4 regions of the Lentibacillus songyuanensis genome follow, and region 2 is predicted to be linked to each of the others. Evidence: predicted binding sites of a transcription regulator. Region 2 holds the regulator's gene; each other region holds the start of a gene.
The links. Region 2 encodes Rex, which represses fermentation and respiration genes when NADH is low (regulators of the CRP and FNR family bind a similar motif). Its sites were predicted from a motif close to TTGTGAAATATTTCACAA; they were not measured.
Positions count from the first base shown of each region.

Region 1: qoxA (cytochrome aa3 quinol oxidase subunit II) is a predicted target of Rex. The motif match lies at 4,867-4,884, and genes of this name have one in related genera.
Region 3: WMZ97_RS10530 (nitrate/nitrite transporter) is a predicted target of Rex. The motif match lies at 5,577-5,594, and genes of this name have one in related genera.
Region 4: WMZ97_RS14930 (cytochrome c oxidase subunit 2A) is a predicted target of Rex. The motif match lies at 2,271-2,288, and genes of this name have one in related genera.

Region 1 covers NZ_JBCLVH010000031.1:2,372-9,963, reverse strand. The annotation lists gene WMZ97_RS19905 (Fic family protein) at 1-583, opposite strand, end outside; gene WMZ97_RS19900 (5-methyltetrahydropteroyltriglutamate--homocysteine S-methyltransferase) at 754-1,887, opposite strand; gene WMZ97_RS19895 (LysR family transcriptional regulator) at 1,988-2,905, opposite strand; gene WMZ97_RS19890 (aminopeptidase) at 3,278-4,519, shown strand; gene qoxA (cytochrome aa3 quinol oxidase subunit II) at 4,997-5,905, shown strand; gene qoxB (cytochrome aa3 quinol oxidase subunit I) at 5,952-7,592, shown strand, end outside.
Region 2 covers NZ_JBCLVH010000017.1:5,061-12,652, forward strand. The annotation lists gene WMZ97_RS15330 (ABC-F family ATP-binding cassette domain-containing protein) at 1-1,463, opposite strand, end outside; gene moaC (cyclic pyranopterin monophosphate synthase MoaC) at 1,648-2,142, shown strand; gene WMZ97_RS15340 (redox-sensing transcriptional repressor Rex) at 2,144-2,773, shown strand; gene WMZ97_RS15345 (DUF2268 domain-containing protein) at 2,917-3,747, shown strand; gene WMZ97_RS15350 (hypothetical protein) at 3,833-4,108, opposite strand; gene WMZ97_RS15355 (class I SAM-dependent methyltransferase) at 4,283-5,020, shown strand; gene WMZ97_RS15360 (YdiK family protein) at 5,048-5,251, opposite strand; gene WMZ97_RS15365 (CPBP family intramembrane glutamic endopeptidase) at 5,299-6,015, opposite strand; gene groES (co-chaperone GroES) at 6,314-6,598, shown strand; gene groL (chaperonin GroEL) at 6,637-7,592, shown strand, end outside.
Region 3 covers NZ_JBCLVH010000009.1:527-8,118, reverse strand. The annotation lists gene WMZ97_RS10570 (hypothetical protein) at 1-32, shown strand, start outside; gene WMZ97_RS10565 (hypothetical protein) at 363-656, shown strand; gene WMZ97_RS10560 (pentapeptide repeat-containing protein) at 1,202-1,921, opposite strand; gene WMZ97_RS10555 (PadR family transcriptional regulator) at 1,954-2,232, opposite strand; gene WMZ97_RS10550 (DUF3231 family protein) at 2,391-3,374, opposite strand; gene WMZ97_RS10545 (MBL fold metallo-hydrolase) at 3,559-4,359, shown strand; gene WMZ97_RS10540 (hypothetical protein) at 4,535-4,816, shown strand; gene WMZ97_RS10535 (hypothetical protein) at 4,986-5,195, opposite strand; gene WMZ97_RS10530 (nitrate/nitrite transporter) at 5,690-7,189, shown strand; gene WMZ97_RS10525 (hypothetical protein) at 7,307-7,537, shown strand.
Region 4 covers NZ_JBCLVH010000016.1:23,170-30,761, reverse strand. The annotation lists gene WMZ97_RS14945 (cold-shock protein) at 1-185, shown strand, start outside; gene WMZ97_RS14940 (isoprenylcysteine carboxyl methyltransferase family protein) at 467-973, opposite strand; gene WMZ97_RS14935 (type III polyketide synthase) at 970-2,058, opposite strand; gene WMZ97_RS14930 (cytochrome c oxidase subunit 2A) at 2,358-2,510, shown strand; gene WMZ97_RS14925 (cytochrome c oxidase subunit II) at 2,535-3,017, shown strand; gene WMZ97_RS14920 (b(o/a)3-type cytochrome-c oxidase subunit 1) at 3,014-4,666, shown strand; gene WMZ97_RS14915 (SCO family protein) at 4,727-5,311, shown strand; gene WMZ97_RS14910 (carboxypeptidase M32) at 5,351-6,856, opposite strand; gene WMZ97_RS14905 (THUMP domain-containing class I SAM-dependent RNA methyltransferase) at 6,871-7,592, opposite strand, start outside.

The DNA.
Region 1 (7,592 bases), on a different contig from region 2:
GAGGAAAGCCATTTTTCATAAGTTCCAGATTCAGTAATAAACGAGATACCCGGCCATTTCCGTCCATAAAAGGGTGAATGCCTACAAAAATTGCATGTAGCATTGCCCCGCAAGTAACCGGATGCATTTGTTGCGTTTCTTGTTCATACCAATTCATTAATTTCTCCATTTGCTCCGCGATAAAAAATGGGGCTGGCGGTATATGTTTAGCACCTGAAATGAAGACTTGCTGATCGCGATAAACACCAGCATACGCATCATCTATCCCTTTTAAAATCAATCGATGCAGGTTCTTGATCTGCCATTCCGACAGAGTTTCCTTATGTTGAACAATTTCTTCTACATACGTAATGGCGTCACGATGATTAATAACTTCTAAATGTTCACGCATTGTTTTGCCGCCAATTGTGATACCTTCTAGCACGACTTTTGTTTCCTTTAGGCTTAATGTGTTTCCCTCTATTGCGTTGGAGTTATATGTCCACTCAAGCAATAACTTTTCATGTAAACTTCTTAATGTATGGGTTGGAAAAGGTCGTTTTGCATCAAGATGCGCTTTTTTTACATCGATTTGTTCAAACATTCATCTCACCTCATAAGGTTAGGCAATAATCTAAATAATTCCGAATAACTATCATTCCAAGTGTATTATAACATATAAATTATTATATCTAGTCGAAACACTGATGACCGTTCACCCCAACAAAACAAAAAAGAGCGAAATCACCAGGATTCCCCTCTTTTGCAATACACTCATCCCCAAACCTCATCCGCTATTTCTTTAATCAACCGCAGCTTATCCCACTGCTGTTCTTCCGTTAAAATATTCCCTTCTTCCGTCGATGCAAAGCCACATTGCGGGCTGATGCAGAGTCGGCTTAGATTAACATATTTTGCTGCCTCTTCAATCCGAGCTTTGATAGCCGCTTTATCCTCCAATTCTCCCGTTTTTGATGAGAAAAGGCCAAGAACAACTAGCTTATCATCACTCACATGTTGTAATGGTGAAAAATCACCAGCGCGGTCGGTATCAAATTCTAAATAGTACGCAGTAACGTTTTCTTTTTCAAATAAGAGATGGGCGATCGGGTCATATCCACCAGATGAAGCCCAAGTAGAATGATAGTTTCCGCGGCAAACATGCGTATTGACAACTAAATCCTCCGGCAGATTGTCAATAGCTAAATTATTGACACGTAAATAGAGCTCTCCCATTCCTTCTGCGTCTGCTTGGATTTGCTGTGCTGTACTGGAATTTGTGTCAACCAGCATCCCCCACGTACAATCATCTAGTTGAACATTTCGGCAGCCAGCCTCGTATAAATCACGGATCACAGTTTGGTATGCCTTGGCAATATCTGCAACTAAATCATTGATATCTGGATAAACGTGTTCGGTTGTTTCTTTATTCTGGGGACGCTGTAATTCCGCTAAAAACTGTGCTGGCGCTGGAATGGTTTGTCGTGCCACTATTTCATCTGTTGCATATTGCTGCACAAAGGCAAAATGTTCGATAAATGGATGGCTTTCCCCACTAATCTTACCAGTCAAACAAGCTGTTTCTGGCCGCGTTTCTTCTCCATTGAAAATATAGCCTTGATCAATTATTTCCTTTTTTACACCGTTTAGCCCCCACATAAAATCTAAATGCCACCACGAACGGCGGAACTCTCCGTCAGTAATTCCTTGCAGTCCCACTTCTTTTTGTTTTTGAATTAAATCAGCAATACATACATCTTCCACCTTTTTCAATTCACTTTCAGTAAGTGTCCCCTCAGCAAAGGCAACCCGTGCTTTTTTTAACTTTTCCGGACGTAAAAAGCTCCCTACATTGTCAAATCGAAATGGTGCATTTGTACGGTTTCCCACTTTTAGTTCTACTCCCATGTTTACCCTCTCCTTTTTCTTTGATTCTGTAAGGAAAGTGTAGCATGAAACGTTTCCTATAATGTAACACCTAAAACCTATGTCTTGCTATAGTCTTAAACTATAACTGACGCAATCCCTCTTCAATGGATTCTTTTAAATACTCAATATAAATAGTAGCAAGCTGACTGTTTGTAATGTGCTTATGGGTGATATATCCAACTGTAATCCGTTCATCCACTTCCAAAGGAACAGCAATAATATCTTTGCTGTTTAATTTATGGCTAATCACACCCGTGGAAATGGTATAACCATTTAAACCGATAAGTAAATTAAACAACGTAGCACGGTCACTCACCCGAATATTCTTTGGTCTGGACAGGGTACTGAGAATCTCTTCTGAAAAGTAGAACGAATTATAATCACCTTGCTCATATGAAAGATATGGAAAAGGAAGCAAGTCAGATAATGTTACAGAATCTCTAGCGGCTAGTGGATTATTTGCACTAATAAACACATGCGGATTTGCTTCAAACAACTCATGAAATGCTAAATTTCCTTCTCGCAGGAACTTGTGAATCACCTTCCTATTAAACGCATTGACATATAAAATACCAATTTCACTCCGTAAATTTTTCACATCATCAATGATTTCATATGTCCTCGTCTCCCGCAACGTAAACTCATATTCTTCCCGGTCGTACTCCGTTAACAGCCGTACAAAAGCACTTACTGCAAATGCATAGTGCTGAGCCGACACAGCGAAATGCTGCTGTGGTGCTGGTGTGTTGGAATAGCGGTTTTCCAGAAGCTCTGATTGCTCCACCACCTGTCTTGCATACCCTAGAAACTCCGTCCCCTCCAGCGTGATCCGAATTCCCTTGTTTGTCCGTAAAAAAATCGTAATCCCCATTTCTTTCTCGAGCTCTTTTAATGAATTCGAAAGACTTGGCTGACTAATGAACAGGTTCTGTGCTGCCTTATTAATCGAACGGCTTCTCGCTACTTCAATTACGTATTTTAACTGTTGAAGTGTCATTTAGGATTCACTTCCTTTCATTAAAAGTGGTTTGACACAAGGGATAACGCCTTATTTTTCTACATGACCCCAAAAGCCCGATTCGTCCCATTCGTATATCAGCTCTAAGCTGTCCGTCGCGAATGGATTTCCCCATTGTTATCCCCCTCTAATTTTCAGTAAGTATATCATGAGACGTTGCATCTTGGTTGAGAAACAGTCAAATTTTATGATTATTTAAACCAAATTCATACAGTAGTACATATTGTTCAAGCGTTTCTAGAGCAAACATCGTCACGGTTACTTTTGGCGTACTCAGCTTTTCCATTTATTTGCATTCACACCCTTGCTTCACTATACTAAAATGACTAAGAGAATTTAGGAGGTACATACATGCTAGACAACTATCAAGCGAACCTGCAAAAATATGCAAAACTATTAGTTGCAAAAGGACTTAACGTTCAACCTGGTGATTGGGTGAAAATGACCATCGCCGTAGAACAGGCACCATTAGCCCGTTTGGTCACGAAAGAAGCTTATGCGCTTGGCGCTGATAAAGTCATCGTAAAATGGTCGGATGACGCGATTACGAAAGAACATTACATGAATCAGTCCGAAGAATTACTGACTGATATCCCAAAATATGCGATTGACGAATCCGAAGACCATGTATTGAACCATCGTGTTTGTCGGCTTTCTATTTTATCCAATGACCCGAACTTATTAAATGAAGTGGATCCCGATAAAGTGGCTGCCTATCAGAAAGTCGCCGGAAAAGCATTCAAAGCCCAGCGCGTGGCCACACAAAATGATGACTTAAAATGGACTGTAGCTGCTGCAGCTGGTGTGGATTGGGCCAAAGCTGTCTTCCCGGATTTAAAAACATCTGAGGAACAGGTTGATGCATTATGGGATGAAATCTTTAAAACATGTCGCATTTATCATGATGACCCAGTTGCTGTCTGGGATGAACATAAAGAAACACTCAAGGAAAAAGCAACCATATTGAATAACTATCAATTTGATGCATTAAACTACACTGCTCCTGGCACCGATTTAAAACTTGGCCTGCCTAAGAACCATATTTGGATGAGTGCGGAAAGCTTCAATCCAAAGGGCGAGGAATTTATCGCTAACATGCCAACGGAAGAAGTGTTCACCGCGCCTGATACCCGCCGAATGGATGGGGTTGTTGTCAGCACCAAACCGCTAAGCTATGCCGGCACGTTAATCGAAGGTATCAAGGTACATTTTAAAGATGGAAAGATTACCGCTATTTCCGCCGAAAAAGGCGATAAAGCAATCAAAAAATTAGTGGAGGATAATGAAGGAGCAACAGGTCTTGGTGAAGTCGCTTTAGTTCCGGATCCATCGCCAATTTCACAATCAGGCATTACCTTCTTTGAAACACTGTTTGACGAAAATGCATCGAATCACCTGGCAATTGGCGCTGCCTATCCAACGTGCATAGAAGGTGGCACAAAAATGAGTGAGGAAGAATTACAGGAACATGGCATGAATGTATCAACAACCCACGTTGACTTCATGATTGGTTCCAACAAAATGGATATTGATGGCATAAAGGAAGATGGGACAGCTGTTCCTATTTTTCGTAATGGGGACTGGGCGATATAGCTGATACGGAGGGGTCGTTCCGCTGTCCCACCATCTTTTTAATGGTGGGACATGACGCCTGTCCAAGATTACTGAATAACAGCTATCTTTAACTAACTGAATGTAGTAAATTATACTTTACCTATTTGTCATTCATACGTTTACCGGCGGCTTTGTACACATTTTAACAGCGATTTTTAAAAACTGTAACAGCTATTCGCTTTTTCAGCAACCCCTTCTTGTTATCCCTCGCGCATATACATGCTCAATAAATCACATTAATACATCTCACTCTCTTCTCTTTTTTGCCACAAATTGTTCACAAGTAATGATTCATGAACAATTTGTGACATATATTATTGAATACTTTGTGACAAATGTCACATGTTATTGCCCTTTATCCTCTTATCTGGCATTAATATTAGTAGAAAGACAGTGACATAGATCACTTAATTACATGATTAAAACTGCTACATCACAAGGAAAGGGGCACTTTCATTGAAAATAAAATGGGCTTTTTTAAGTTCGCTGATCATTACACTTGTTACGCTTGCCGGTTGTGAGCCGATTATGGTGTTAAATCCCAAAGGACCACAAGCGGAGACAACCACCAATGTTATTTGGATCTCGATTGCAACAATGGCCATCATTGTCATCGCGGTATTTAGCCTGTTAGTTTTTGTTGTTATCAAATATCGTGCATCCAAACAACCAGATGATTATGAACCACCACATATCGAAGGAAGTAAATGGCTTGAATCCATCATCGTCGCTATTCCGGTGATCATTATTGTGATTCTTTCCGTTGTGACCGTCAAATCGACGTATCAGGTGGAAGCAACTCCAACCGGATATGACGATCAGGAACCAATGACGATTTATGCATCCAGTTCGAACTGGAAATGGCACTTCAGTTATCCGGAAGAAGATATTGAGACATTGAATTACTTGTACATCCCAACCGATCGTCCTATCGAATTTAAACTGTATTCGTACGGACCGATCACTAGTTTTTGGATTCCACAGCTCGGCGGACAAAAATATGCGATGTCTGACATGGTGACGACATTACACTTAGCTGCTGACGAACCGGGTGAATATATGGGACGAAATGCTAACTTTAGCGGAGAAGGATTCGCGGAAAACATGTTTCAGGTGAAAGCAATGCCACAACAGAAATTTGATGAATGGGTAGAAGATGTGCAAAAGACCGCAAAACCTCTTACAGAAACTGAATTTGATAAATTACTAGAGCCTGGTCACCTTGGTCAAAAGACGTTTCGTGGTACACACTTATCATTCCTGCCGCCACCAGAGGGTCATCATGGTGGTCATCAGCATGGATCTGATACAAGCCACATGGATAAAAAAGACAAAATGGATGATTCCAAACATCACCATCATTGAGATACCCGGTTGAGCGTTTGTAACGACTTTTGAAAGGAGAAAACGTATGAATTACTTTGATCGATTTGCCATCCCACATGCAGATCCCCTTATTTATGCATCGATGGTTGCTATTGGGCTAACAGTGATTGCGATTATCGCTGGTTTGACCTTCTTTAAAAAATGGGGTTATTTATGGCGTGAATGGCTGACAACAGTGGATCACAAGCGAATTGGAATTATGTATTTAATCTCCGCTTTACTCATGCTTTTCCGCGGTGGGGTCGACGCCATTATGATGCGTGCACAAACTGCTGTGCCGGATAATACTTTTTTGGAAGCCCAGCATTACAATGAAGTGTTTACCACCCACGGAGTTGTCATGATCATCTTTATGGCGATGCCGTTTATCTATGCATTAATGAACTTTGTCGTTCCATTACAAATTGGTGCCCGGGATGTTGCGTTTCCACGATTAAACGCCCTTAGTTTTTGGCTATATTTCATGGGTGCGATGTTATTTAATATTTCATTCGTGGTCGGAGGTTCGCCAGATGCAGGCTGGACATCATATTTCCCGCTTGCTGGCAATGACTTTAGTCAATCAGTAGGAACCAACTATTATATGCTGTCGATTCAAATTGCCGGAATCGGAACGTTAATTTCCGGGATTAACTTTATCACAACCATTTTAAAAATGCGTGCACCTGGTATGAAATTAATGAAAATGCCAATGTTTACCTGGACCGCGTTTATTACTAACTTGATTGTCGTGTTTGCCTTTCCAGTATTAACGATTACACTACTATTAGGGACGATGGACCGGTTATTCGGGGCAAACTTCTTTACCACGACGAATGGCGGTATGGATATGCTCTGGGCCAACCTGTTCTGGATTTGGGGACACCCGGAAGTATATATTCTAATTCTGCCGGCATTCGGTGTGTATAGTGAAGTAATCTCGACATTTTCCAGACGTAATTTATTCGGATATAAATCAATGGTTGCTTCCATCGTGATCATCTCGTTCTTTTCATTCCTGGTTTGGACCCACCACTTCTTTACAATGGGGCAAGGTCCATTGACGAACAGTATTTTCGCGATTACCACAATGGCGATTGCGATACCAACCGGGATTAAGATCTTTAACTGGTTATTGACAATGTGGAAAGGAAAAATTAAATTTTCGGTACCGATGCTTTACTCGATTGCCTTTATTCCCATTTTCACTATTGGCGGTGTGACGGGGGTCATGCTTGGAATGGCAAGTGCGGACTATCAATATCACAATACGATGTTCTTAGTAGCCCATTTCCATTACACCATTATTCCTGGAGTTGTATTCGCTATGCTCGCTGGGCTAACGTACTGGTGGCCGAAGATGTTTGGCTTCATGTTAAACGAACGAATCGGCAAATGGGCATTTTGGTTTATCGTTGTCGGTTTTAACGTGACATTCTTTCCGATGTTCTTTACTGGCCTTGATGGTCAAGCCCGAAGAATGTACACCTATTCTGAAGCAGCCGGATATGGACCTCTCAACTTACTGTCATTTGCCGGTGCGATTGGACTTGCAATCGGCTTTGCATTGATCGTCTATAATGTCTATTACAGTGTACGCTATGCTTCTCGTGAGATCAGCTCAGATCCATGGGATGCACGGACTTTAGAGTGGGCTACACACAGTCCAGTGCCCGCATACAACTTT
Region 2 (7,592 bases):
TCCAGCACTTCTTTGCTATCAATATCCAGATGGTTTGTTGGTTCATCAAGGACTAACAGGTTTGCTTGCTGCATCATGAGTTTTGCCAGCGAAAGCCTCGCTTTTTCGCCACCGCTTAAGGAATGTACCTGTTTTAACACGTCATCCCCGGAAAATAGGAAGTTTCCTAGAACAGTACGAATGTCTCGCTCGTTTACGCTAGGATGTTCGTCCCATAGCTCCTGGAGTATGGTTTTTGTTGGTGTTACGTTGGTCTGTTCCTGATCATAATAGCCAATTTGTACGCCGGTGCCAATTTGAATGGTTCCGTGGTTTGGCTTATATGTGCCGAGTATGGTTTTAAGCAGGGTAGTTTTCCCTACACCATTTGGACCGACCAGCGCAACACGGTCTCCCCGGTTGACGCAAAGATTCACATGTGAGAATAACGCTCGCTGCTCATCTTCATAGCGAAAAGAAACATCGTCCAGCTTTAGTACGTCATTTCCACTTCGGCGAGTGATGGTAAATGAGAAATTTGCGGAGGATTCATCACCAGCGGGTTTGTCCATTTTTTCCATCTTCTCTAACTGCTTCCTGCGTGATTGTGCGCGTTTTGTGGTGGAAGCCCGGACAATATTTTTTTGGATAAAAGACTCCATTCGCTTGATTTCGGTCTGTTGTTTTTCAAATTCCTTCATCTCTTGTTCAAAATTTAAAGCTTTTTGTTCAAGAAATTTGCTGTAGGTCCCATGATATTTTTTGGTTCGGTGATAGGAGATTTCGTAAACGATCGTAACGGTTTTATCCAGGAAATATCGGTCATGGGAAACGATGGTTACTGCTCCGGGATAATTGGTCAAATAATTTTCCAGCCATGCCAGTGTATCAATGTCGAGATGGTTGGTTGGCTCATCCAGGATCAACAATTCTGGTTTCATTAAAAGCAATTTCCCCAATGCCAGACGTGTTTTCTGGCCTCCACTTAATTCATTAATCGGTGTTGCATCATCATAATCGAGAAAATGGAGACCAGCCAGTACGGATTTAATATCTGTTTCATAGCGATATCCGCCACCAGCTTCAAATGCCTGTTGTTTGTTATCGTATTCTTTCAACAGCTGGTCATATTCTTTCGTTGACATGGAGGCTGCGTTTGCCATTTGCTCTTCCATACGCCGTAACTGTTTTTCCTGTTCCATTAAATGCTGAAAAACCGTAAGCATTTCCTCCCATATTGTTTTATCGGACTCCAGTCCAGTATGCTGTGACAGGTAGCCAATGGAAAGATCTTTCGGTTTGTGTATTTCTCCATCATCATACGAGAGCTCTCCAGCCATAATTTTCAATAGTGTTGACTTTCCTGCGCCGTTCCTCCCAACAATCGCAATTCGGTCTTTGTCTTGTATTTCCAGCTTTATATTAGATAAAATTTGCTCCGCACCAAAGGATTTGGAGATGTCATTTAACTGCATGATAATCATTTCGTTCACCTCATCCACAATAGTGTATCGTATTATTGGCATGTTAGAAAGGGGGATGGTTAAATCTCTCCTTTAACCGGGCACTTCTGCTTTTAAAATCTTTGTGAATTTAATCACGACTTATTGATTCTTTTCTGATAAACTAAGAGATGTAGGCAACGAATAGTGAAATGGGGTTGAGCAAATGGCAGATTTCACCCACTTTAATCAACAAGGTCGCGCCCGAATGGTTGATATAAGTGAAAAGGCTGAAACAGAACGGACAGCTATTGCAGCGTCTAGTGTAAAGGTCTCAGAAGAAATTTATCAAAAAATCAACGATAATCAAATAGAGAAGGGGGATGTGCTGGCGGTAGCACAAGTGGCTGGAATCATGGCTGCTAAGAAAACGTCAGACTGGATCCCTATGTGTCACCCATTGCCATTAAAAGGAATTGATATTACGTTTGATTGGCATATGGATGGGGGCAGGTTTGAATTATGTATTAAAGTATTTGTGAAAACAAAAGGAAGTACAGGTGTAGAAATGGAGGCACTAACTGCCGCTTCTGCAACTGCATTAACGATTTATGATATGTGCAAAGCGATTGATAAGGGAATGATCATCGGGGAAACTTGTCTTTTAGAGAAAAAAGGCGGGAAATCTGGGGATTACTATCGCGAACGGGAAGGAGAGTAAGATGGAACAGCATAAAATTCCACAAGCAACAGCAAAACGACTACCGTTATATTATCGATTTTTAAATAATTTACATCATCAAGGGAAAACACGGGTTTCATCGAAGGAATTAAGCGATGCGGTCAAGGTTGATTCCGCAACGATTCGACGGGATTTCAGTTATTTTGGGGCATTGGGTAAAAAGGGATATGGTTACAATGTCGAATATTTGCTTGGGTTCTTTCGGAAAACGTTGGATCAGGATGAGATGACCAAGGTTGCGTTAATTGGTGTCGGCAACCTCGGGACGGCATTTTTACATTATAACTTTATGAAAAACAATAATACGAAAATCGTCATGGCGTTTGACACGAATGCAAGCAAAGTAGGAACAGACGTTGGCGGGGTGCCTGTTTATCATATTGATGAACTGGAGGACAAGCTAAATGACGTCAAGGTTGCCATCTTAACCGTTCCAGCCAGTGAAGCGGACGGAATCACCGAACGACTTGTGGAACAGGGAATTGCCGGGATTCTTAACTTTACCCCGGCGAGGATTACGGTTCCAGAGAGTATTCGGGTGCACCACATTGATTTGGCTGTTGAACTGCAATCCCTTGTGTATTTTTTAAAGCATTACCCTTTGGACTAACGATGAACATCGCGTTAGTCTTTTTTTTGGGGATAAAATGAACAAATTAGGTTATGTATCATACAGTATATTAGTCATCTTTTGTTGAAACAGTTTATACATGGGGACAGCAAGATAAAGATGGGAAAAGGATTTGATTGGAAATGGCAGTTGTGCAGACGGGGAAGTGGCTTGAAGAATATCTCACGAAGAAGGAGAAGGAAACATCACGAGCAAAGATCAGAAAAATTCAGCAGGAGCAAATCAGTAAACGACTTATCTCCTATTTCCAACCTGCAACAGCGGCAGAGATTCATATGCATCTATTGGTAAACGGCCTCTTTTCGCCAAGTTCAAATGATAAAGCAATTATCCAATCATTGGTTGAAAATAAGTGTTGGGACACGATAAAGACGTTGCTTGCCAAGCTCCGTAAAGATTGGGACGGTCCAGATGTACCCGTGTTTATTTTCCCCTCTGATGAACAAAACCGGAGTCTCCAGACTGATTTTAATGGATTATCTGGTTTATCCTACGAAGATAAGGTTTTTTTATTCATTACCCGACACAATAAAAAAGTAGAGTTGGAGAAACTGCTGACACATGAATACAATCACGTATGCCGGCTCCAATATTTGAATAAGCGGGATTCAAAGGTCGATATACTGGATTCCATTGTCCTGGAGGGCTTAGCCGAAATGGCTGTTCAGGAGCGGCTAGGGCAGGAGCATATTGCTCGTTGGGCAACCATTTATTCATCTAGTACGGCTCAACGACACTGGGAGAAGTGGTTGAAATCAAATCTATCCGTGAAAAAAACACAGCGTCGACATGTTGAATTGTTGTATGGAAATGGCTTTATTCCAAAATGGGCTGGCTATAATGCGGGATATCATATGGTGTCGTCGTATATGAAAAACACCGAAAGAACGATAAAGTCAACATTGGATGTACCAGCGGAAACCATTCTTGAGATGTCGGATTTTTCAAGGTAAGATCAAAAAGTCCGCCATTGTAGCATAGCAGACTTTTTGATAACATTTTGTGGGCGAAAGGAAAGAGGAATTTAAACGAATAGGATTACCAGAAGAATAAAGGGCTAAATGCTGCGATGGCGGTAAGGGCGATTCCCGAGGCAAAACCAAGGCCGAAGCCGCCCCAGCCGCCACCCCAACCCCATCCACCATATCCGTAGCCGAATCCACCAAGATTTCTATTTCCCATTGGACGCAGGTATACATGGGTATTATTGACACGATCAATTACCCCACGATGTATCCGGCCATCCCTTGTTCTGATTTGAACAGGTCTACCAACACATCGCATGCATTGATGGTAATAAGGATTTACAGGCATCTTTGAATTTACTCCTTTCATGAACAATATTGATTTATATGATTGTGTGTATCTACAACAAAGGTGAAAAAACGAAGCATTCCACTGCTGTAATATTACCTTATGCAGTTATCCCCCTTCTGATTGGACAAAAAGCTCAATATTGCTTAAAAAACAGGAACGGGAAGTGAAACAATGGAAAGCTACACCTATCATGATTTACTGGCGTATCTCGGGGTGGGCGGGGCGCATCCGGGTGGCTTGGCAGTTACGAAAGAAATCTTACGGGATCTTCCTATTAAACCAACGGACCATATTCTTGATGCAGGTTGCGGGACGGGGCAAACGGCAGCTTATTTAGTAAACACATATGGTTGTCATGTAACAGCTATCGATCAGCATCCCATGATGGTTGAGAAGGCACGAGAACGGTTTAGCAATCAAAAGAACCAGGTCGATTTGCTGGAGGGAAATGTAGAAGCAATGGATTTAGAAACAGGATCGTTTGATTTCATTGTCGTGGAGTCGGTAACCGTCTTCACCACTATTCGAAAGACGGTGAACGAATACGCCCGCCTTTTGCGTAAGGGCGGTATTCTCCTTGATCTGGAAATGACTGCAGGCTTCCCTTTTGCTAAGGAAGAAATCGATGAATTCCAATCATTATATGGTATACGAGAGGTCCCGGGACAAGCGGAATGGATGCAGCTGTTTAAAACGGCCGGATTTCACACTGTGGCTATCGTCAAGGAACATACGGTTGCTGAAGCGGTAAATGAGGAGTCTTTTCAGGCCGATGCGGTTTTTGACCAGGAAATAGACTTATCCGAACCACTTGATCCTGTGTTATATGAAATTTGGTTTCAGCATCAAGCGTTAACACAAAGATTTGCCGATGTATTAAAATATGTTGTGTATAAGGCGGAATTATAAGCTTTAAAAAACAAGAAGGGAGAATAATCACCCCTTCTTGTTTTTACGTGTAAGCCGAAAATGAATCAGCATTAAGCGTATGGAGACACCAAATTGGAGGGTAGCAATGATTGCCAGTATGATTGTGGAAGTATTCCAAATGGTATCGTTAGCTGTTAATGTTGCAATATACGTGAATAAAAGTCCCATTAAAAAGTAAATAATGGACATTACTTTCGGTGATGGTTGCATAATATCCTCCAAACATAAAGCTTTTTCAGGTAGGTTTGTTACAGTGTTTAATGCATGCCGATAAGAATCATTTGGGCTTTATCGACTTGCTCCATCATTTTTTCAAGTTCTTCCGGTGAGAACAGAAGCTGAATCATGACGGAAACGGTGTTGAGTGTCATATGTATCAGGATGGGTGCGATAATCCGCTTGGTTTTTACATAGACAAACGCAAATACAAAACCCATGGAGGCATAAACAAGAATATGTTCCGGTTCCTGATGAATGATCGCAAATATTAAGGCAGATAATAAAGCGGCGAAAAAGAAGTTCATCCGTTTATAGAACCAGCCGAAAATGATTTTCCGAAAAATAATCTCTTCCAGAATGGGTGCAATCAATGCTGGGATGATAACAAATAAAGGATAAGAACGTGATATTGTGATGATCTGATCCGTGTTTTTGGAGTCAACAGTAATCCCAAACACATTCATTTCGATCAGTGTTGCAATGTATTGAGAAATGTAGGCTAACACAATACCAGCAACTATCCAGGCGATGGTGGTTCCCCAATCGGTTGTGTTGCGGTCTTGACTTGCTTGCATAGCGGGTTTCATTAACAATAAGGTAACCACAAGCCCTACGATAAAGCTGAAGATTGTCCAGTAAATCGATATGTTTATTTTGCTAAAGGGGGTAAGGGCGTGTATGAGTGGGACAGCAATGATAACCGAAAATTGCATGACAATATAGGTTAGAATGACGTACCAATATCTTCTCGTCAAAATAAAACGACTCCTTTTGTATGTAGTGAGATCATAATAGTGTATGCGTTGATTAAGGTATCTATTAGCGGTATTTTCAAAGACCTATTCCATATCTTAGCATATTTTTCTCTTTGGTAGTAATGATACTGTCGCTTGTGTCGATTTTTGTCAATCAAAGGAAGTGAAAAAAAAGTAGACAATGCTTGCATTTTTTTGCTGTATTATTTATTATATTAAGTGGAATTAGCACTCACCATCAATGAGTGCTAATAAATCAAAAATACATTATAGAATCGAATTAAGGAGGTTGTCTACATTGATCAAACCACTAGGAGATCGTGTTGTAATCGAGCTTGTTGAACAAGAAGAAAAAACTGCAAGCGGTATCGTACTTCCAGACTCTGCTAAGGAAAAACCACAAGAAGGGAAAGTTGTTGCTGTCGGTTCCGGACGTGTAACCGATAATGGGGAAAAAGTAGCCCTTGAAGTGGCAGAAGGTAATTTGGTTATTTTCTCTAAATTTGCAGGTACGGAAGTGAAATATGAAGGCACTGAATACTTAATTCTTCGCGAAAGTGACATTTTAGCTGTTATTGGCTAAAAATTTATCGTATACAAATTTAAGGAGGGCATTTAAAGATGGCTAAGGAAATTAAATTTTCAGAAGACGCTCGCCGTGCAATGCTTCGCGGTGTTGATACATTAGCAGACGCAGTTAAGGTAACATTAGGGCCAAAAGGTCGTAACGTTGTTTTAGATAAAAAATTCGGTTCCCCATTAATCACCAATGATGGTGTAACGATCGCGAAGGAAATCGAATTGGAAGATCACTTTGAGAACATGGGTGCACAGCTTGTATCTGAAGTAGCATCTAAAACAAATGATGTTGCCGGTGATGGTACAACAACGGCAACAGTACTTGCCCAATCCATGATTCGTGAAGGCTTGAAAAACGTTACATCTGGTGCTAATCCTGTCGGTGTTCGCCGTGGTATCGAAAAAGCGGTTGAAGCAGCTGTTGCAGAATTAAAAACCAATTCTAAGCCAATCGAATCAAAAGAATCCATTGCTCAAGTTGCTTCTGTTTCTTCTGACGATAAAGAAGTGGGTAACCTGATTTCAGAAGCAATGGAACGCGTTGGTAATGATGGTGTTATCACGATTGAAGAATCAAAAGGTTTCAACACAGAATTAGAAGTTGTTGAAGGTATGCAATTTGATCGTGGTTACGCATCTCCATACATGGTAACTGACCAGGATAAAATGGAAGCAGAATTAGAAAATCCTTATATCTTTATTACAGATAAAAAAATCAGCAACATCCAGGAAATCCTTCCTGTACTTGAACAAGTTGTACAACAAGGTAAGCCACTTCTTTTAATTGCGGAAGATGTGGAAGGGGAAGCACTAGCAACATTAGTGTTGAACAAGCTTCGCGGTACATTCAATGTTGTAGCTGTTAAAGCACCTGGGTTCGGTGACCGTCGTAAAGCAATGCTTGAAGATATTGCGGTATTAACTGGTGCGGAAGTTATTACCGAAGACCTTGGTTTGGATCTTAAAAACGCAACGATTGAACAATTAGGCCGTGCTTC
Region 3 (7,592 bases), on a different contig from region 2:
CTCAAGGTATGCATGAAGTCGGACGAGCATGATAATGTGAGTGTAATATTCCGATCCAATCGGTCAAACGCTTTTAAAAGTTGGGCATGGAATCACATCTCATATTCCCCAGGTCAAAAGGTATGCAGAAGGTATTGATATTGACCTGTTGATAAATGCTATTGATCGGGAAATCACCGGTAAAATTGTTGCTGTGCAATCGGCAAGTGAAGATACGATTGCTGTTTATATTGAATGAATATTTTGGGGCGATTGAATTGGCGGGTAACTTCCAATAAATTTACAGATATTTCGATTTTTTTCTTCAATGTTCGTGCCTTTTAATGTATAATAAAATCAAATACGAATTGGAGGTGATAAACATGGAACAATCTGCTTTGCAACAGATTAGGGGAGCATTGAAACAATTTTCTGCTGAAATTCATGAAGGAATGGACAAGATGAAAGATGAAATAAGGCAAGAAATGCAGCAAGAAATGAATGACATGCGGCAACAGATGAATCAGAGATTTGACCAGGTTGATCAACGCTTGGATCGAATGGATGATAAATTTAAAGGATTGCGTGCGGAATTCACGGAAACACAGGAAACGGTCGATTATCTTGCTAGCAAATCCAATCAGCATGAGAAAAAACTGCGAAATGTTGCCTATTGACGGGAATGTTCGATATTTCTCTATTTTAGAACAGGACACAGGCTAGAAAACCTTTTTTTATCCAAAAAGGATAAATGAAGGAACTGTTTGTCATTCCTTTGTTCGCCTTCCATAATAAACCCAACACGATTTTTTCAATAATACAATTCTCGCCACCGAAAATAACAATTACTTGCCCCGCATTTTAAGATATCGCTGCGCCTCTTATATTTCCGAAAACCAAGATTACCACTTAAAGACCCGCAAATACGTAAAATTCCACCAAGGCAAAATATGAGAACCCTGAAGGTTGGGATATGTAATGCTGGGCTATGTAAAACATACTTGGGTTTCATTGGCAATAAGGAAAAACAGTAGCGAACTCTTTTTGGGAAGGAAGTTCACTGATAAATAGCCAAGGTTTATCGAAAAATCACCTTGGCTATTATGGTATCAATCTCTCATACTCATTCCTTTTAACGTAACACCTGTGATAAATATGGTCACACAAATAATTGCCGTAGAAACAACAATAGCGGTCGCGATACTCATGATAATGCCTCCCTCTATATAATCGTTACGTTACTAAGATCCGCCTTAGCTCCATTTAAAAAGTTATAGGTTAACTTATCCATCTTTGCTCCCGAGAAGTCAGTTTTTTTCATATCTGACAAGCGGAATTGGGTGTTCATAAGGGTGGTATTACGAAATGTTGCTTTCTTCAGTGTGGAACCTTCAAAAATGGTTCCGTTAAAATACTCTCCATCAAAAACTAACCCGTCTAAATTGCAGCTTTTGAAGTATGCACGGTCATATTTGCAACCATTAAACGTAGCTCCTTTTAGGTTTGTGCTTTTAAATAGCGTTCCAGTTAAATTAGCATCCTCGAAAATACAATTGTGTAAGTTGCTGCTTTTAAAAATACTGTCTGTTAGATCAGCGTGGCTAAAATCTGAACTTTTTAAATCACAGGCATTAAATTTCCCATCGTGAACCGAAACCGAGCGGAAATCGGAATCACGAAGACGCTGACGGGAATAATTCATGCGTACAGCCTGTTCCAACTCATTGTGCTGCAAATTAATGGATTCGACCAACTCCGATACGTCACCGATTGAATCAATGGTAAACTGGTATGCTTCCTCATCACGATATCCGTTTCGTTTGTAGTCATCAAATTTTTCTTTGAGATTTTCCGATAACTCCTCTTCCAGCTCTTGGGCGGATTTTACATTTTGATACGGTGCAAAAATGCTGTGCACATGTGCTTTTATTTGGTCAATCATTGATCATTTTCCTTTCTTTTTTAATTTTTTACTTACAACAAACGATCCAGTATTTGTTTTGCCTGCTCCCAGTTTTGTTTGTTTTGTTTATATGTTTCTTCTCCGGCGGCGGTAATCGTATAATATTTTCTCCGTCCGCCCTGGGTAGCGTCACCCCAATAGGATTGAATGCTTCCTTCCTTTTCAAGCCGTTTTAAACTGGAATACATGGTTGCTTCTTTTAATTCATATTGCCCTCCTGAACTCATCAAGATTAGTTTACTAATTTCATAGCCATATTTATCGCCGTTTAATAAAAGTTTTAAAATCATCGTATCCGCATGCCCACGAAGTAGGTCAGAGGATAGTTTTGCTTGAACCACATCCTCACCTCCTTGTGTATAATATATAGCATATTACTATGATAGTCAAGGTAATATATCTAAAAAGGACAGATCGATTTTAAAAATCTAGACCTGTCCCTTAGGTTTCAAACATCCATTTTCGGTGGCTCTTCCAACCATCCTTTTTCCATCATTAATTTCGTACCTTCCATGGTGTATTCAAAGATATCTTTCGCAAATGTGATAGTATGTCTTGTCACATCATTTCGCAAAATAAATGCTGCACTAAAACCTTGACCACCCATGCTAAACCCACCCAACTGGTAATTGCAAAACATCATTAGCTTATTGGAAAATGGCGCCTCAGTGGAACTTGTTACTGTGCCGCCTGGTGTTGCGGGAGCTTGAATATTATTCTTAAGCAGGATTTCACCGGTTTCATTTACAATTTCCTTAGAAAGCTCCCGGCCTTTTGTAAAATATTTTCTTACGTCGGCATCTTTGGCAGTTTGTGCAAAGCCCGCCATCAGTTGCATACCCGTAATATTTGTTTCCACGGTATGGTAAAGTATGCCAAATTCAACCGTATTTAACACCCGTTTTTCACCAAAAAGATTCGTTCCTTTTACATAATCTTTATTCGTAATATAATCGGTAGATACAGGCATCACGGTAAAATTTGGCCGGGGAAGGAATCCATTATCAAGGAGATATTGGGTAAAGTGATGATAATAGGCTTGTGTGATACTTGTAAGCTGTTTATAAAACTGTACAATGTCTTCCCGGTATGCTGTCGTCATATGAAGCACGTACATTCCCATGCTGATTTCCTTTAAAATCCTGCAGAACATGATGTCAAACCCATTATCATAAAGCTGTGGTGTATTCAGATTGACATCTTCTTTGGTAAATCCTGTTGGACATGCTGCCCCGTCGTTTTCCAACATGCTCCTAAGTTCGATGACCATGGGATTTATTTCGTCCCATAAGCTTTCCATTAGATCTTTTGCCTTTTGATCATCCGCTTTTTCGATGAAATACTCCAAGAACCGTAATATCATTGTTTTTTTCTGATATGTCATCCACAATGCTCCAAGCTCTGCTGCACTCATTTTTGGTTGATTAACCATCAAAACATTCCTCTCCATAAATTTTGCAAAGTCCAGTGTTATTTTGTAGTTATTTTACGGATTTATACGTGATTTCATCAGGTTGAAACGTGATAAAAGGCTGCATGATTGGACCTAACTGATAGTGGTGAAATCAAAGTTATGTTAAAATATGAAATAGTAAATCAGGGGGGTGTATACATATATGATTCACATAACAGAGGAAGAGGATGTTACTTGCGTCAAGCTGGATATCATCATGGAGGGCAAAAAAATAAATAGAGTTTACGTTTTTCTAACTGATGGCATGCTAGTGGATACTGGCCCTAAGCGACTGGTGGAAGAACTGATCCCATTTTATGATAAGCATGCATTTGACCTTGTCACCCTAACACACAGCCATGAGGATCACACGGGAACGGCACCATGGATTCAGGAAAACCGGGATGTTCCCATTTATCTCCATCCCAAGGGCATTGATATTTGCGCTAAATCCTATCCCTACCCTGAATACCGTCAGTTCATTTGGGGGAAACGGGAAAAATTCCACGCCATACCAATGGGCGACACAGTCCGGTCACGTAGCAAGGAGTGGCAGGTGATTTATACACCTGGACACGCGTCTGATCATAACGCGTTATACAATCAGGAAGCGGGAATTATGTTCGCTGGTGATCTGTATGTTAACCCAAAAACAAAAGTGATTATGGGTAGTGAATCGATTCCGACAACAATGGATTCGATTAAAAAGCTGCTCACCTATGATTTTGGAGCAATGTTTTGTTGTCACGCAGGGTATGTACCGGAAGGACGAAAGATGATCAAACAAAAACTGGAATATCTGGAAAATCTGAGCGGGGAGGTAAAGCATCTGCACCAGCATGGTCTTTCGGTTGAAGAAATCAGGGAGAAACTTTTCCCCGAAAAGTACAAGATTATCGCCATTTCCGGTGGTGAGTGGGATTCGCTGCATGTGATTACCTCTATTCTTTCCGAAGAAATATAAACAAACCTTGTAAATGGGCACAATCCATTTTCTGGATTGTGCTTTTAAAGTTGTAATTTGCAAAGAACAGTTAAAAACCCATTTATTCATCAAGTTATTACATATTAATGCAACAAATGGAAAATATACACCTTAAGAAGAAAGGGAATTTTAAAAGTAGTGGGGCGATCACACGATGAAACCGAAAAAAATGCAACTAAAAAAATATCATATCATTCCAAACGCTCTGCGTCTGGGCAAGATGAACAAGGGGAGAAAGCTAAACGGAATAAATCAAAGACGGCTTTCATCGTCTTTGGATGAGAGCAAACAAAAAATCATGGAAACTACCGGAAATAGTGATGATATTGTTTATCGGGAAATGCTGGTAGGCAAGAATGGAACGTTAAAAGTAGGGATATTCTTTACGGATGGGTTGGTCAACGAAACAATTAATCAGGAGTCATTTTTGGAGTAATTATTAGTCGATTTGAAGAAAACCGGTCTCACACAGCTACGAGATGATCAGATGGATCCATTGCAATATATTGAGGAAAATGTGCTTACTGTTGATGCGATTGATGACTTAGTGGACTGCGATACGCTATTTCAAGGGTTTATGTCATTGGGGACTGTCCCCGAAGTTGTCAATTTTCAATATGGAACCAATAATCCTTTGCCCCTTTAAAAAAATACATTACTTTGTCCCGATCGATATGGTAGAAAAATACAATATAGTCACCTTCATCATCGATTAATTGTTGTCCATAAGGGAATGCTGGGTATTTACGAAGCGTAAGATTGTTATTATTCATCAATAAACGGTCCATACACTGTTTCACCATCTCATACGACATTATGCCACCGCCTGTTGTTTATAGGTACTTTTTCTTTTTCCCTAAAAATATGGATGTAAACTATAAAACAGAAATAAAATAACATTCGACAATTGTGGTATTAGTCTCCTTTGCTGGTACTATTTACAAGATTTCATGTAGTCGTTAAGATTGCAGAATCTAATTTTTTGGTTTTTGAATTAGCAGGTCTAACAAAAATGATAATAATAGCGAAAATGAAAATGAAAGTGAATAGTTTCATAACGCACCTTGGAAAAATTGATTTTGCTTAATATACCCTGTTAGGATGATAAATATGAAACGCTCTAAAAAATTTAATAAACCGATTTCAAACGTGATATAGATGACTGTCAAAAAGGTGTCATAAAGTTCACGACAAGATTGTGACATTTTTCACAGATGACCCAACCTTTATGCCATAAGCTGATATAATGAAAGTAGATAAATCAAGATCAACACATGGCAACAAGCTAAAAGTAGAAAGGATGATTGATATGAATAGACCAAATGTACAACTATCACTGCAATCGCTCAGTCTTGTTGTAGGGTTTATGGTGTGGGTACTCATTTCTTCGTTGATGCCAATTATAAATGAGGATATTCAGCTAACCGCCAGTCAAATGTCACTCGTTACGGCGATTCCGGTTATTCTTGGTTCGTTGCTTAGGGTTCCGTTAGGGTTCTATACAAATCGCTTCGGTGCCCGGACAATCTTTATGATTAGTTTTATTGTACTTCTTTTTCCGGTATTTTACATGAGTATTGCGACTTCTTATGCTGATTTAATTATTAGTGGGTTATTCTTAGGGGTTGGGGGTGCGACCTTCTCGATTGGGGTAACCTCGCTGCCAAAGTATTATCCAAAAGAAAAACATGGATTGGTCAATGGAATTTATGCGGTAGGGAACGCTGGAACAGCAATCAGTACATTCTTTGCTCCTATCCTGGCTGGATCGATTGGCTGGGAAAGTACCGTTCGTTTTTATTTGATTTTGTTATTAGTATTTATCGTGATTAACTTTATTATGGGTGATCGTAAAGAAGTAAAGGTTAGAGTTTCTATGGTAGGGCAAATCAAAAGCGTTTACCGTAATCAAACATTATGGTTTCTGAGCTTTTTCTACTTTATTACATTTGGTGCTTTTGTTGCCTTTACCGTATATTTACCCAACTTTTTAGTTTCCCATTTCACACTTGATCCGGTTGATGCTGGACTCCGAACCGCCGGATTTATTGTGTTAGCGACAGTGGTGCGTCCATTGGGAGGCTGGCTGGCAGACAAATTTAATCCCTATTTTATTTTGATGATTATCTTTCTGGGAACGAGTATTTCCGGGGTTATCCTGTCATTTTCGCCAACCATCGGTATTTATACGTTTGGTACACTTTCTGTGGCTATTTTTGTTGGTATTGGCAACGGTACGATATTTAAACTTGTCCCACTGCATTTCGCTGGACAGGCCGGAATTGTCAATGGAATTGTTTCAGCAATGGGGGGGCTCGGCGGCTTTTTTCCACCGATTGTCCTAACAACGGTATTTAATTTAACTGGACATTATGCCATTGGTTTTATGGCATTGTCTGAATTTGCGCTGGTAAGCTTTGTCCTTGTTATTTATATGTATTATCAGGATCGTTTGAATATCGAACGGCGAATCATCGAAGGAACTGCGGAAGGCATCATGGTGACTAACAGGCATGGTGTTATCCGTAATGTGAACCCGGCTTTCACACGAATAACCGGATTTACCGAAGAAGAAGTAAAAGGGGAAACGCCAAGTGTGTTGAAATCTGGTGAACATGATACGACTTTTTATGAATCAATGTGGAAGATTATTGGAGAGAAAGGCTATTGGGAAGGGGAAATCTGGAACAAACGAAAAAATGGGGAAATCTATCCCGAATGGCTAATCATCAGCCAGCTGAATAATAGTAAAGGTCAGCCGCAATATTATGTTGGCATGATGAGTGACATTTCTGAGGTGAAAAAGTAAAAAATAAAACGTGCAAAACAGCGCCAAAAGACTCATTTTTGCAAAAAATCCCATAATCACATTGTTGAATTTTGCCGATTGCTCTATAATAAGGTTAAAGGCATAAGGGGTGATTGAATGGATGTATTTGCGAGAACGTGCCGATTGTGTGAATTGCCAATGGAATCCAGCCCATTTATGATGTGTCCAGCATGCCTCAAAGCCAGTGACAAAGTTAGACATTTCATTACCAAGCATCCTCATGTATCCATCGAGCAGATTGTTCAGGAGACACACGTGCCGACCGAACAAGTTGAGAAAATGGTGCAGCTTGGATGGAATAAAAAGGATCAAACGGCGATAAATTAACAAAAAAAGGAAGAAGATCACCTGTTGTGATTTTCTTCTTTTTTAGTGGATTAAT
Region 4 (7,592 bases), on a different contig from region 2:
TAAAATGGTTCAACGCTGAGAAGGGTTATGGCTTCATTCAAATTGAAGATGGAAACGATGTATTTGTACATTATTCCGCTATTCAAGAAGAAGGATTCAAAACACTTGAAGAGGGACAAGAAGTGTCGTTTGAAATTGTTGAAGGTGAACGTGGCCCGCAAGCAGCGAACGTCGTGAAGAAATAATTTAAATATAACTGGAGCGGTAATCCACTAGATTACCGCTCTATTTGTGTCTTTTCATGGAATAGATATACGCTTTTATCCCGCCTTAACAGGCAGTAGAATCTCACTGAATAAAGTGAAACTTCATTCAGTAGGGGTTCCCCTTTCTCCCCCACTGTAGAGGAACAAAGGCGCAAGCGCCCGGTTAAAGGAACGCCGACTAAGATTCGGTACGTCCTGTGCCAACATCGGCATGGCCTGCATCGTGCAGGCCCGTAAAGGCGGGATAAAAGCTCATTTTTTTACGTTGCTTTTGTTAATGCCCGCTCTTCTCGCGGAATACGCAATCGAAGCAGACCAAGATGCAGCATCGGGAACAGGATCGCGGAGAAATATGCTCCAAGTAACAATGGAATGACAAATAGCTCGATCAGCACGATGAGATAATTCGGGTGTTTCATATATTTATAAGGTCCCTTTTTAATTAGTGCAACTCGCGGCAAAACGATGATTTTTGTATTCCAGAACTTTCCAAGCGTATGAATACACCATACTCTGCCAATTTGTGTTGCGATAAAAACCGCAAACAGGAAGTAATTTAATTGCCTCTCAGCTGGATTGGCAGTTGCTTCCACAATGACAGCTAAAAAAAATAGTACATGAAGCATGATAAACCATTTATAATGTTTTTTACCTTGTTCAATCCCGCCACGTTCTATCATCCATTTTTCATTCCTCTTTGCGATGTAAAGCTCGACAAACCGTTGACATATGATTGCGCCAACTAAAATACCCATCCATAATGTCATATGCCCCACTCCAATAATAATAATTCTGAACTAAAACCGGGTCCCAAGGCGGACACAATGCTTTGTTCATTTCCTGAAAATTGCTCGTTCATCCATTCGTTTAAAACGTAGAAAATGGTCGCGGAGGAAATGTTTCCATGATTTCGTAAGACGTTGTATGAATGCGCCAACTTTTTAACAGAAATGTTTCCTGTCTCCTCCATGGCCGCTAATACCTTTTTGCCGCCAGGATGGACAATGAACGAGTGAATCCCGGCTTCGGTTGTGCCTAGTTTTTTAAAAAATGCATCGATATGATCTTTCCAGAGTGTCTGCACCAAATTTGGGATACTTTTTGAAAAGATGACCTCCATCCCATTATTGGTAATATCCCACCCCATTACTCCAAGACTGTCTTTCTTGGTAAAAGAACTTGTCTGAACGATTTTTGGCAATACTTTTGTCCGGTTTGCTCGATAGGCTGATTGATTCCCGCATAAAAAGATTGCCCCAACTCCATCACCAAATAAAGCACTACCAATCAAGTTGCTCTTTTTATGGTCTTCCTTTTGAAAGGTGAGGCTGCATAACTCTGCTCCGACAATGAGAACAGTCTTTTTGGGGTGAGCAGTCAGGTAATCATATGCCCGGGATAATCCAATAGCTCCCCCAGCACATCCTAATCCCCATAACGGCATGCGTTCGACATCTTCACGAAATGGTCGCTGATTCAGCAAATGCGCATCAAGTGATGGCGTTGCAATACCAGTACTGGAAATAAAAATAATCATATCAATTGCGTCAAAAGGGATTGTTTGTTTAACAAATCGCTTATTTGTTAAACAATCATCCATTGCCTGTAATGCATAATGGATGGCGTACGTTTGATATAATTTGTTTTTTTCCTGAAAGGTGTGTGCCTGTTGAAACCAATTCATTGGGACAACGAATTGCCGTTTCTCGATTGCGGCATGGTCAAAGACAGGAAGTAATCGATTTAATTGCCGTTCTGTATATGGAAATAACCCTTTAACTAGTTCCTTAATTTCCTGCTGGCTAATTTCATAATCGGGAACACCAATGCCGGCCGAACAAATATACGTCATTCTATCACCTTTACATTTCTGCCTGAACAGGCTCTCTTGATCGTTTCATCGGATATCAGAACGTAATGAAGTAGTTTTTCGACAATAACGTCGAAGTTAATGCGATATCCATTATGGATAGGATGTGCCGTTTCATTGAAATTATGAAAAATGTTTGTTCAAAATCACGTTTTCAGGATAAATGTTTGTCGAATTTATGACGATCGACCTAATTGTGATGTTTATCACAGCCGGAACATTCGAATTGCGTAAGAATAATGGTATCGAACGACATCATGCTTGAAAGGAGAGGATTGGCGATGGCAAATCATCAGCTCCAGCAAAAGAGCGTGGAGAAGCTTGAATCCAAACAAAACAGCTCACTTAAAGGTACATTTGCTTCGGTAATGTTATTGGGCGCTTTTATTATCGTATCTTGGGTTGGAGTATGGATCCTGTTTTTATCCCGTTAAAGTAGAAAGGAGACGACAACAAACATGCATATGCACAAGTATGAAAAGATTTGGCTATTATCTGGAACCGCTACATTACTCATTTTTCTTGTTATTATAGGGATTAGTGCATTCTATTTAGGGAATCAACCACCAAGCTGTGCTGTCACCCTTGACCCGGAAAAAGTCGATGAACAAGCACCATTTGATAACCCAGGGTTGAAACAATTAGGTGATAACGAATACGAGCTTACAATTGTAGCGTCCGCTTTTAATTATGATGTAGGAAATAATGAAAAGCTCGTACAAATTCCAAAAGGGGCAACTGTTCACTTTAACGCCACCACCAAAGATGTGGTGCATGGGTTTGAATTAGTTGGTACGAACGTAAACATGATGCTCGAACCTGGATATATCAGTACGTACACCAATACATTCGATAAACCTGGAAAATATACATTATTATGTAATGAATATTGTGGAACAGGACACCATTATATGACTGCAACGATAGAGGTGATGGAATGATGAAAAAGTCATTGAGAAGCATCGCAACTGCTGATGCAAGGTTAACGATGGCCCATATGATTGTCGCGTTCACAGCATTATTGCTTGGTGCAACAGCTGGATTATTACAAACGCTTGTCCGCTCGGGAAAAGTAACCTTACCAGCCGGAATTGGATATTATCAAATACTTACATTGCACGGGGTTGTTTTAGGACTTGTATTAACTACCTTTTTTATCGTGGGATTTGTAATCGCCGCACAGAGTAAAACGGCTGGTGCGTATAGTACCGGAGAACGAAAATTGGCTTGGATTGGCTTCAGCTTGATGGTTATTGGTGTTGCCTGTACAGCCACCGTTATATTGTTAAATGAGGCTTCCGTGCTTTATACGTTTTATGCACCATTGAAAGCACATCCGGCATTTTACATTGGCCTGGTGCTAGTGATTGTCGGCAGTTGGCTGGAAGGGTTTGTGATCTTCCACCGTCATGCGCGATGGAGAAAAGAAAATCGTGGTCAGCGAACACCGTTACTTAGTTACATGGGTGTCATCACCATGCTGCTATGGCAAATTGCAACACTTGGAGTTGCTGCAACAGCACTCATTCAATTTATTCCATGGTCACTAGGTCTAACCGACACGATTGATGTGTTAGTCAGCCGTACCCTGTTCTGGTATTTTGGTCATCCACTTGTTTATTTCTGGCTGCTGCCTGCATATATGTGTTGGTATGCCATTATACCAAAAATTATTGGTGGAAAGATTTTTTCTGATTCCTTAGCACGTTTATCGTTTATTTTATTGTTATTGTTCTCTATTCCAGTTGGATTTCACCATCAGCTAACAGAGCCTGGAATCGATCCATTCTGGAAATACTTGCAGGTTGTCTTAACATTCCTGGTCGTCATTCCATCACTAATGACTGCCTTCTCCCTCTTTGCTTCCTTTGAAATGAGAGGTCGGGAATTAGGGGCAAAAGGAATGTTTGGCTGGCTCAAGAAAATGCCTTGGAAAGATGTTCGATTTTTGGCTCCGTTCATTGGCATGGTATGGTTTATCCCTGCTGGTACAGGAGGTATTATTAACGCATCCAATCAAATGAACCAAGTTATTCATAACACGATTTGGGTCACTGGACACTTCCATTTAACAGCAGCAACATCGGTTATCCTGACATTCTTTGGAATCGCATATTGGCTGATTCCATCGATAACAGGTCGGAAATTAACAGCGCGTATGAATCGTTGGGGAATTATTCAAACGATCGTCTGGTCAGTAGGTATGGCTATTATGTCTGGTGCGATGCATTGGGAAGGCTTATTAGGCGGGCCACGGCGATCCGCTTATTCTGAATACGCTGGTAATGCAGATACAGCGGGATTTGGTGCGTATCAGATTGCCCAAGCAGTCGGCGGTTCGATTTTATTTATTGGAATGGTGATTATGCTTGTTATTTTCATCAATCTGGCCTTCTTTGCACCAAAAGGTGAGGAAGAGTTTCCAGTTGGTACAGTAGCCGACATTGCCGGCCCAACCCCTAAAATTCTGGAAAATTGGAAACTATGGATTGGCGTGACAGCTGCATTGATTCTCTTTGCATACACGATACCATTCATTGATATTATTCAGAATGCACCACCCGGATCACCAGGGTATAAGTTCTGGTAACGGGTAAACAACACAGGAAAGAGGTCTTCCCCCTCTTTCTGTGTATTGGAGGGAAGATGCTTGAAAAAGTTATATATTACATTTGCAGTGTTGTTAGTTATCGGTATCTCAGCAGGGATTTTTTACTTGAAGGTCATTCGGCCAGGAAATGCTGAATTACCATCTGAAGTTGTCATGGAAACAGCATTTGCCAATGACTATTCATTTGCTGATATGCCAAAAAAGGTACGCCTCATCGAATTTATTTATACAAATTGTCCGGATGTCTGCCCTACGACTACATTGGAAATGTCTAAACTTCGGCAAAAGCTAATGAAACAGGGTGTTTTTGGGGATGAAGTGGAATTTATTACGATAACGATCGATCCCAAACATGATACAAAACAAAAATTAAAAAACTATGCCAGTAATTTCGAGGTTACCTCAGAGAATGATGGCTGGACCTTTTTACGAGGTACGGACGAAGATACGAAAAAAGTTGCCGATGCCCTTGGCTTCTTATACCGAGATCCAGGAACAGGCGATATTATTCATTCCACGTTTACTTATTTTTTGGATCAAAATAATAATTTAGTAGAGCAATTTCCCATGGGTAAAGGATTTAATCAGGATCGAGTTTATAAACGAATTATGAATTCAATTTAATAACTACTAAAAGAGGAGAGCTGGCTGCTCTCCTCTTTCTTATAAATTATAAATCGTTGTATACTTATTTTTCAGATAAGTAACCAGGTAATCGGGATTTAACGCTTCGTTTGTCACATCATGAATAATTTCCAGTGGTTTCTTCGCTTTTCCATATTGGTGAATGTTTTTCTTTAGCCATGCTCTAATTGGACTAAAGTCCCCGCTTGCAACTGTTTCATCCAGGTTTAATTCCTTTGCCATTGTATGCTGAAATTGTGCTGCATACATATATCCTAATGCATACGATGGGAAATAACCAAAATCACCACCTGCCCAATGGATATCCTGGAGTACACCGTCTTGATCGGATGTTGGGTTAATACCTAAATACTCTACCATTTTTTCGTTCCAGAGGTGTGGCAATTCAGCCACCTTGATGGTATCGTTCATTAACGCCTTTTCCAACTCGTACCGGATCATAATATGTAATGGATACGTTAATTCATCTGCTTCAATCCGGATGAGTGATGGCTTTACCTCATTGATTGCTCGGTAAAAGTCATCAAGGGCTACCGTGTTGAAATGTTTTGGTGCGTACGATTCGAATGATTTGTAATGGGATTGCCAAAAAGCTTTACTTCGACCGATAAAGTTTTCCCAAAACAGGGATTGGGATTCATGAATTCCCATCGAGGTACCTGTAGCAAGCGGTGTTCTTGCCAGTTCTGGACTAATGTTTTGTTCATACAGTGCATGGCCACCTTCATGAATAGTACCAAACACAGCCATTCGAAAATCCTCTTCGTCATATCTGGTTGTGATGCGAACATCGTTGAGGTTGATGCCAATAGCAAACGGATGAATCGTGTCATCCAGTCGGCCCGAATCAAAATCATAGCCCATTTGCTGTAAGACATCCAATGTGAACGCGCGTTGGTTCTCCTTTGGGAAATGTCCCTTTAGAATGGATGGGTCCGGTTTTTGACTGCTCTGATTAATTTGTTCCACAAGTGATGTTAGTGATTTGCGCAACTTTGGAAAAACAGTATCCAATGTCTTCGTTGTCATGCCTGGTTCATATTCATGTAGTAAAGCATCATAGATGTTGTCGTCGTAACCCCAATATCCGGCGAATCGTTTTTTGTAGTCAACCAGCTTCTCTAAATACGGCTGGAACTGAGAAAAGTCTGCCTTTGCCCGTGCATCCTGCCAGATAGCCTCTGCTTTCGATTGCAACATCACATAGTCTTTCAATTCCTCATGTGGAATCTTTTTATTGCGTTCGTATGTCTCTTCACAATCTGCTGCCGTTTTAAGGAGGATCTCATCCGTGGAATTTTCTCTTATTGTATCAATAAAATACTTCATTTTCTCCGATGTTTCCAATTGGTGAAGCTTTTCCGATAAAAACCCCACAACCTCTGACCGTTGTTCGACTCCTTTTTTGGGAATCTTGGTTCGCATATCCCATTGGATTAACATAATTGATTCAAGATAGGCACGCTGCTCGTTCAATAACGCCTTAAAATCCAGTTCTTCCATAAAGTATGTTTGATTATCCATCCTATTACCTCTCTCTATTTAGTGTTACCAAAATATTGATAATAATCGGTCCGAATGAATCCATTAAATAGTTTGCGTTTTTTGGTTGCTTTTTTTCCGTATTGTTTTTCAAAGTCGCCAAACGCGGTAAGAATATAGACGCTCCAGCTGGGATGACTTTTCATAACTGCACCAAAGTCCTTGTACATCTGAGCAATGCTTTCCTTATCCCCAATCCGTTCCCCATATGGCGGATTTCCAATCAGATAACCGCCTTCCTTGCGAATAAATAAATCCTTTACTTGCATTTGTTTCCAGGTAATTAAATCTCCCAATCCTGCCTCGGTTGCATTATCCTTGGCGATTTTAACCATATTATGATCAATATCCGATCCGATAATATCAAGTTCTTGATCATAGTTTGCCAGATCTTCGGCCTCTTCAAATGCTTGTGTCCATAGTGAACTTTTAATAAATTCCCATTGTTCACTGGCAAATTCCCGGTTAAACCCGGGGGCAATATTTTGACCAATCAATGCCGCTTCGATTGGGATGGTGCCTGAGCCGCAAAACGGATCAATGAGCGTTCGGTCTGGCTGCCAATTGGTCAACATGATCAGTGCCGCTGCCATCGTTTCTTTTAATGGCGCATCTCCTTGACCCACACGATATCCCCGTTTATGTAGGCCAGTTCCAGACGTATCGATTGTTAAGGAAGCAGTATCTTGATGAATAGCAACCTCAATTTTGTATGAGG